DNA from 2 places in the Sinobacterium norvegicum genome. Region 2 is predicted to be linked to the other one. Evidence: predicted binding sites of a transcription regulator. Region 2 holds the regulator's gene; the other holds the start of a gene.

Region 1 (4,380 bases), on a different contig from region 2:
AAGGATTGCGTAAAGTCCACTATGCTATTCAACAAGGTCTGCTCCCCGTCGGCCTTAAGCATCATTAAATAGCTTTTTATTTCAGCGAGGACTCTGAAGGCAGTATTGGCATTGTTGAGCTGCTGCCTCTTTGAAGGGTTGTGCTCATACATGGCATAAAGACTGCTGGTAAAGCCGCAGACACCCCAATCCGCATTGGCATTACCCATTGATTTTCTTGCACTGGAAGGCATAGGAACTCCGTTTCTATATGACTGATGAGAAAATAAGAAGCATTCGTTGCTTCATTTTCAATGGAGTTAAATCTATAGCGAGGATTTGTTATGGTCAATGAATTACGTGGGATATAAAATAGGGTCAGAGTGGTTTTAATTTCTATGAGTGCAGGAATAATATTTTTTAAAATCGAAGAGGCAGAGCCTGCATTCGCAGGCTAATGACGGCGCCAAAGACAACAGTCGAATGGCGCGGTTTTACTATCGCTGATCGGCTGACTGCCATAATGCATTTTGATATTTAGTCATTCGCTTCGACGCCACAGGCAATAAATACAATTTTGATTTGATCTCGTCGGTGGGGTAAATGTTCGGGTCGGTCAGTATTTCGTCATCGATTAACGGCATGGCTGAAAGGTTGATATTGGGGTACCACAAATAGTTACTGACATCGGCGATAACCTCGGGTTGCATCATGAAATTTATAAAGGTGTGGGCTGCCTCTATATTTTGTGACTGTACCGGTATTGCCAGCATATCAAACCAGTATGATGCACCTTCCTGAGGCAGCGAATATAAAATTTCAACGCCGTTGTCTGCTTCGCTGGCAATGTCTGCCGCATACATCATATTTCCTGACCAGCCAACCACCGCGCAGTATTCACCTGCGGCGAGGTCATAAATATAATCGGTGTTAAATGTGACGTAGGGAGCTATTGCCTCCAGTCGTTCTCGGGCTAGATTCTCATAGACGCTGCGATGCTTGGTGTCAGCCTCGCCGCCAAGGTAATTAATGATCAGAGGCAGTATTTCATTGGGGCTGTCGATAAAGGCAACGCCGCAATCGCTTAGTTTTTTGATGTTCTCAACTTCAAAGATCAAGCTCCAAGAATCGACAGGGGGTTGGCCATTGAAGCGCTGGTTGACCATTGCGGGATTGTAGCCGATACCAATCGTGCCCCACAGATATGGCACACCGTAATAGTTGAAGGGGTCTTTACCGGCGACTTCTGCCAGCATCGCCGGGTCAAGGTTGCTCATGTTGGGCAGCAGTTGCTTTTTTAGTGGCTTAAATAATGCCCGTTGGTTCACCAGCTGCTCAGCCATAAAGTCCAGTGCAATGACAACGATATCGTAGTCGCTGCTTTTTGATAGCAGAACATCATTGGCTTCGGACTCCTCTTCATAGGTGGTGAGATTAACCACAATGCCTGTTTGTTCGGTGAACTTGGCCAGCGTATCTTCGGCGAGATAATCAGACCAGTTATAGAGATTTAGCGATTGTTGTTCTGCGCTGGCTGTCGCTGCTGCGCAGGCTGAGCTTACGATGAACGCAGCAAAAAGATTTTTTAAAGACATTTCTCGACCTTGTTATTGTTTAATATGACGCGGATCATATAAAAAAACACGGCAATAAGCTATTACCTGAACAGGTAGGCCTTATGAAAAGTGTTAGGTTTATCGTGCTGTTAATCAGTATTTTTCAGCGAGGTGGTTGTACACCCCGCTGATATTTTTTTAGTAAGGTACGCTGTAGTCGCGGTGAGTCAGTAGATCGATACCGCAGTCCAATTCGCTGATCCAGTCGAGAAATTGGTTGATCATCTCCTTGCCCACAAAGGGGCTGCCGTGTTGGGGAACCAGCATTTCAACATCCATGTCCCGCACCATGTCGGCCCATAATTTGGCGGCTTTTTTTGAACACATATAACGTTGATGAAACCCCTTCATGGTTGCAATATGCGCCTGAAAATCACTGACGGGATGTTTTGCCATTTCCTCGGACACCATAGAGGCGCCCATATCGCCAGAAAATAAGATTTTACTGACGGGGTCGAAAAACTGGAAGTTACCCACAGAATGGAGAAAATGCGCGGGGATGCAATAGATGAAACTATCACCAAAGGGAATTTTTTCACCGCCATCGGGTAGATGAATCATGCGGCTGGTCAGATCGCGGTCCAATTTTTGAGTGACAAAATTTGAGGCAAGATGCGGCAGGAACCTACTCCAAAGTTTGCTACATACGATGGTAGCATTACTGTGCATAAGCCAGCGGGGCAACGAAGCAATGATGTCAGGATCTTGGTGGGAGGCAAAAACATAGTCAAGATCTTCAATTTTCACTCTTCCGCTTAGGGCTATCGTTAGAGGGGTATAGGTAAGATCTCCTCCTGGGTCGATGAGGGCGGCGTGTTTGTCATTAATAATGAGAAACTGGTTGGCCTGAACACCATCGCCGTGGACAAGGTTGCTGAACACCACACACTGGTGGCCGTCGCGATCGTATAGTACTTGTGCTTTATCGTTATTCATTACTTATTACTCATCCAATTTTATGCGCACAAGTTATCGGATTCCAAAAGTAAGTTGTTGATTTAAATCAATGACGCATAAAGTGTATGGTTAATCCTGTAGCCTGTTTCAATGAAAAAAAAGACAAAAAAAAGACGCCAGATTAAATCTAACGCCTTTTGTGAGCGGTAGCGTGGGTTATTTTTTCTTCATGGCGGCGGTCAGTAGTGCTGCCATGGTGCCGTTGGCTTGTGCCGGTTTCTTGTCGCCAAAGCTGCGCTGATTAGTGCCGCGGCCGCTGTCTTTGTTGGCACGTCGCTCGCCACCGCCACGTTTGTTATCCGCGGCCTCACTGGCGTTGTCACTTAGTCGCATTGAAAGACCTATACGCTTACGCGGGGCATCGACTTCCATCACCTTAACCTTGACTATATCCCCTGCTTTTACCACTTCACGGGGGTCGCTGACATAGCTATTGGACAGCGCAGAGATATGCACAAGGCCGTCTTGGTGTACGCCGATATCGACAAAGGCGCCAAAGTTGGTGACGTTGGTGACGGTTCCTTCAAGAATCATATCAGGTTGCAGGTCAGCAATTTTTTCGACCCCATCTTTGAATTCGGCGGTTTTGAACTCAGGACGAGGGTCGCGGCCAGGCTTGTCGAGTTCGCTGATAATATCGGTGACGGTAGGTAGGCCGACTGTATCAGAGGTGTAGTCTGCTGGCTTTAAGTCTCGCAGAGTGCGGCTGTCCCCTAACAGCGATTCTATTTTCCGCCCGCTTTTATCGACAATGCGTTTTACTACATCATAGGACTCGGGGTGCACTGCCGAGCTGTCAAGGGGGTTGTCACCACCGGCGATGCGGAGAAAACCCGCCGCCTGTTCGAAGGTTTTGGCGCCAAATCGGGTGACCTCTTTGAGTTGTTTGCGGTTGCTAAAAGCGCCGTTGGCATCGCGAAAGGCGACAATATTACTGGCCAGCGTTTTGTTTAAGCCTGATACACGAGTGAGCAGAGCGCTGGATGCCGTATTGACATCAACCCCGACAGCATTAACACAGTCTTCTACCACGGTATCTAGTTGACGGGCCAACGAAGACTGACTGACATCGTGCTGATACTGGCCGACACCAATAGATTTAGGGTCAATTTTGACCAGCTCTGCCAATGGATCCTGTAAGCGGTGCGCAATGGATACGGCACCACGAATGGTGACGTCAAGGTCGGGGTATTCCTGTGAGGCAAACTCTGAGGCGGAATAAATAGAGGCGCCAGCCTCGTTGACAATGACGCTTTTCAAACCCAGTGCCGGTTTGGCTTTAATAATGTCTTTGACAAAACGCTCGGTCTCGCGCGAGGCGGTACCGTTACCGATGGCGATTAGCTCGACATTATATTTTTCGGCGAGGGCAACAACTGTTTTGGCTGAATTAATAATATCGTTGCGGGGAGGCGTTGGATAGATGGCACAGTGATCTAATACCTTGCCTTGCCCGTCGACAACGGCGACTTTAACCCCGGTACGCATACCGGGGTCGAGACCAATAGTGGCTTTTTGTCCGGCTGGCGCGGCGAGTAACAGATCTTTCAGGTTGGAGGCAAAGACGGCAATGGCGCCCTCTTCAGCTTTCTCGCGCAGCTGACCCATAAGGTCTGTTTCTAGGTGGGTAAGCAGCTTGATGCGCCAGGTCCACTTGATGACCTCCCTTAGCCAGCGGTCAGCAGGGCGGCCTTGGTCGACAATGTTAACGTGTTCGCTGAGCATGGCCTCGCATGGGTGGGCGGCGAGTTTGTCATCGGGATCGCCAACAACTAAGGACAAGGCGAGAAAGCCTTCGTTGCGACCGCGAAATAACGCCAGGGCCCGG
Region 2 (4,380 bases):
GGCTTTGTTCAAAAATTAAATATTCACCTGAGCCGCTGAGGCCCCAGCGCTCGTTGGGAGTCATTAAGGCATTAACAGGCGCGTAGTTGTACGTGTCGCCGCCGTTGAAGGCGCGCGTCTTGCCGGTTTTGGCATCAACAATATACTTGCTGCCTGCCAGTGATGGATCCTGGGCAGCGATTTGATCGTTGATATCACCGCTGACAGTGATCTTACGGCTGTTTGACGAGCCCTGGTTGGTGTCTGTAAAGCTGCGAGTGGCAGAGTCGTATACTGGCCAGGTAGCATTCTCGCCCCACTTTCGACTTTCCTGGATTACTTCTTCTTGCTGGTGATACTCCAGGCCAATGGCAACACCACCTTTATCGTTAGTGGTTCCCATTAAGATGGAGAGATCTTTGTTCTTGCCGTCCAAGCCATCTTCACCAGCTGTATATGCACCGCCGCCACCGACAATCTTAACGCCGTCAAAAGTTCTGCGGGTAATGATGTTAACCACACCGGCAATTGCATCGGAGCCGTAAGCTGTTGAGGCACCGTCTTTCAGAACTTCAATACGTTCAACCATTGCCATTGGAATGGTATTCAGATCAACTGCGCCTAGGTCGTCGGGGCCGCCAACAAAGCTGCTGACCTGACGGCGACCGTTAATTAGCACTAACGTACGCTTATAGCCAAGGCCGCGTAGGTTGACCATTTTGCCGCCATTATTGCCGTTGTTGGTGCTATTGCCGAGGCTGGAGCCGGTGAATTCTGGTGTCTTCATCAGAAATTCATCAATGCTGCTGGCGCTTGATTTCGCCAGATCTTCGGCGCTGTATACCGCCATTGGGCTGGATGATGAAAATTCATCACGCGAGATACGAGAGCCGGTAACAATAACTTCTTCAGTGGCTTGGGGCTGCTGTGCGTGAGCGATACTCACCGGCAGTGTTAGGGTTGATAAAAATGCACCGCTCAGCGCTAGCTTGACAGCTTGCACCATAGGCTTTTGTAGATTCATTCCAAGGTTCCTCAATGGTTTAGTGTATTTCTTCAATACAGCGAGCTTATTTTTTAGCCCTCAAGCATAACCACGAAGAGCTCATCCTCTCCCTCAAATAAAAAATGGAAATAATGTTGAAATAATGAATACCCTGTCTGTTGTGAATTGATTACAGGGCTAATGTCTGCCTATTGATAGTCGATGAAATCGGCTTTGTAGGTTTGTTAGGGTGTAGGTTGGCGGCGAGCTAGCCAACGAGAGAAGAGGGTTCTTCTTGGTTGAATTCTGGACAAAAAAAACGGCCATCTGTTAATACAGATGACCGCTTTCGAGAGCAACCCGGGGGGGTGGGCTGAAGCTTATGCTTCTTGCTGTGGAGATATGATAGAGCGTATTGCCTCAAGGTCAAGAATAGTAATCTCTTTATTGTTCACTTCGAGAATATTATTCTTTTGGAAACGGCTGAATACACGGCTGACGGTCTCGACGGTAAGCCCTAAATAGTTACCAATATCGGTACGTGACATAGGTAGTCTGAAGGAGGTTGTCGACAGCTTGCGTGCTGCATTACGGTCTGAGATAGAGAGAATCAGAGCGCTGATGCGTTCTTCAGCGGTGTTCTTACTCAGCAATGTAATCAATTGTTGATCTTGGATGATCTCCTGACTCATCAATGAGAATAGGTGACGCTGCATCGATGGGAAGCGGGTGCTAAGGCTTTCAATATCATCGAAGGGGATCTCGCAGATGGCGGCAGTTTCGAGCGCCTTGGCAGAAATACTGTGTTTATTCTGGCTGATGCCGTCCATGCCAATTATTTCACCGGGGAAGTAAAAGCCGGTGACCTGCTCTTTGCCGTCGTCAGTGAGGCGGTAGGCCTTGACGAAGCCTGAGCGGATTGCGTAGATCGAGTTGAAGTTATCGTTTTCGCGGAAGACGTGGTCACCCTTACGCAGCGGTTTGTTGCGATGAACGACGGTATCTAGGGCGTCCAAATCAGGCTCTTGCACTGCGATAGGCAGACAAATAGCGTTAAGACGACAATTACCGCATTTTGTTTGGAAGGCGCTGCCACGACAGTTAAGTGCTGTTGTGGTGTTGTCACTGAGTTGTTCAGCCATGATTGATTGCATCCGGTCTCTCTCCCTAAGCAGTCTGTTGCACTCTGTTATGAGAGTGAAGACAGGTCTGCGTGCGTCAAATTTTACTGTTCCTGCTCAATGCAGGGGTCAATCTACTACAGGGTTTTTGAAAATCGAGTACCGTCACCAATGTTGAGGTACTCATCAAAAACCATACAAAGTTGCCGAAGAAACAGGCGGCCCTTATCGCTCACAACCAGCTGCTTGTCGCTTAAGCTAATCAAGCCATCGGCTTCGAACTCGAGCAACTGTGGCCACTGATTAGAGAACAATTGCTTGAGGTCAATGTCAAACTGCTGTTCGATGGCGACAATATCAAGTTCTAGCTGACAGGCTAGAGACATAATAATTTCTCTGTGTAGTGTATTTTTTACAGTAAGAGGGTACCCTTTTACAATAGGTAATTGACCTGTCTTTACAAGCTCGTAATACTTTGTTAAGTCCTTTTCGTTTTGGCTGTAAGTATCTGAAAGTGAGGTGATTGATGATACGCCAAGGCCGATTAAATCCGTTGCCAGGCAGGTCGAGTAGCCCTGGAAATTTCGTTGTAAACGTTTATTTTTTCTCGCCTTAGCCAGCTCATCGTCGGGTTTAACAAAATGATCCATGCCAATGTAGTCGTAACCCGCCTGATCGAGAGTGGTGCCAATGTGCGCCATGATTTCCAGTTTTTCCTGCGCAGTCGGTAACGTCAGGCGGTCGATAGAGCGCTGGGTCTTGAAGCGATCGGGTAGGTGGGCGTAATTGTAAATGGACAAGCGGTCGGGGTTCAGCTTGATAACGGTGGCCAGGGTTTCGCTGAACGAGCTGACCGACTGGTGGGGCAGACCGTAAATCAAATCGAAGCTAATCGAGTCGAATTTATTGTTGCGCAGAGTATCAATCAAGTCACTGACCATCTCGACGCTTTGTTCACGGTTGATAGCTTTTTGCACCGGTGGATGAAAGTCTTGTATGCCGAGACTGACGCGGTTGAAGCCCAGGCCTTTTAATAGCGCAATATAATCGTGGTCGATGGTGCGGGGGTCGAGTTCGATGGAATATTCCCGGCTATCACTGTCGCTTAAATTGAAGTGCCTCCCCAGCATTACCATCAATTCAGTCAGCTCGGCGGGGGCTAAAAATGTCGGTGTTCCGCCACCAAAGTGGAGCTGTGTCACAGGCCGTTTGCCATGGAGCTTGCCGCGCAGGGCTATTTCTTGCTCTAGATAGCCGAGGTATTCACGACTTTTACTTCGGTCGCGGGTGACTACCTTATTACAGGCACAGTAGTAGCAAATGTTTTCACAAAAAGGAATGTGAATATAGAGCGAAATGGGTGCGATATTATCGCTGTCTTGTTCGGCTATGCTCACATATTGCTGATGCTGGAATTGGCTGCCGAATAAATTGGCTGTTGGGTAAGAGGTATATCGAGGGCCGGAAACATCGTATTTCTTAATTAGCTCACTGTCCCAAGTCGGTGTGATATTGGTCTGTGTTTCGGGCATGGGTTATCGGCTCCAGCGATGAAAAATGAACAGTTTATTATCTATGTTGGTGAATAAATAGTAATGCGCTGCATCAAGCGAAGGGCTGAAAAGCAGCATGGGTATAGCAATATCAATTCATTACGTCTATCACCTCATCTATTCAGACGAGTTTACAGTATAAAGCCCACATATTTTACAAGGATTATATCTTCTGTTCATTTTTTATTGATCCATCGCAATAACCTTATTTATTAAAGGGTTAATAATGGCCCCATTAACAGTTGGTCATATTTGGATGATATAGGGAAAAATAATGAAGACACAAATGAATACACTTTTGGTTGCTGCCATTGCCGCCGTTTCTATTGCTCCGGCTGCTCAGGCGCTGGAAGCCGGTGACATTATTGTTCGCTTTGGTGCTGCAACCGTTGCGCCAAACGTAAGTAGTGGGGAGATCAAGCTTGATGGCGCGGCGGCGGGTTTGGGTAAGGCCAGCGTTAATAACGATACACAAATAGGCTTTTCTGGCACGTATATGTTCAGCTCTAAGTGGGGCGTGGAAGTCTTGGCGGCCACACCTTTCGAGCACGATTTAACCTTCGATGGCGGCGCCATGGCCGGAGCAGACATAGGTTCTGTAAAGCATTTACCGCCGACAGTCAGCGCTCAGTTTTATCCCATGGGCGACAGTAATAGTCCGTGGCAGCCCTATGTCGGCGTCGGTGTTAACTATACCGTCTTCTTTAGTGAGGATGTTGATAGCGGTTTAGATGCGGCCCTG

The links. Region 2 encodes FNR, which switches genes on or off when oxygen is low (the NO sensors DNR and NnrR bind a similar motif). Its sites were predicted from a motif close to TTGATNNNNATCAA; they were not measured.
Region 1: L9P87_RS09605 (oxygen-binding di-iron domain-containing protein) is a predicted target of FNR. The motif match lies at 2,589-2,602, and genes of this name have one in related genera.

The regions. Positions count from the first base shown of each region.
Region 1 covers NZ_CAKLPX010000002.1:129,780-134,159, forward strand. Annotated here, with positions in the region: gene L9P87_RS09595 (hypothetical protein) at 1-233, opposite strand, end outside; gene L9P87_RS09600 (extracellular solute-binding protein) at 477-1,574, opposite strand; gene L9P87_RS09605 (oxygen-binding di-iron domain-containing protein) at 1,734-2,531, opposite strand; gene L9P87_RS09610 (Tex family protein) at 2,709-4,380, opposite strand, start outside.
Region 2 covers NZ_CAKLPX010000001.1:1,056,832-1,061,211, reverse strand. Annotated here, with positions in the region: gene L9P87_RS04660 (TonB-dependent receptor plug domain-containing protein) at 1-1,003, opposite strand, end outside; gene fnr (fumarate/nitrate reduction transcriptional regulator Fnr) at 1,345-2,106, opposite strand; gene hemN (oxygen-independent coproporphyrinogen III oxidase) at 2,223-3,617, opposite strand; gene L9P87_RS04645 (OmpW/AlkL family protein) at 3,913-4,380, shown strand, end outside.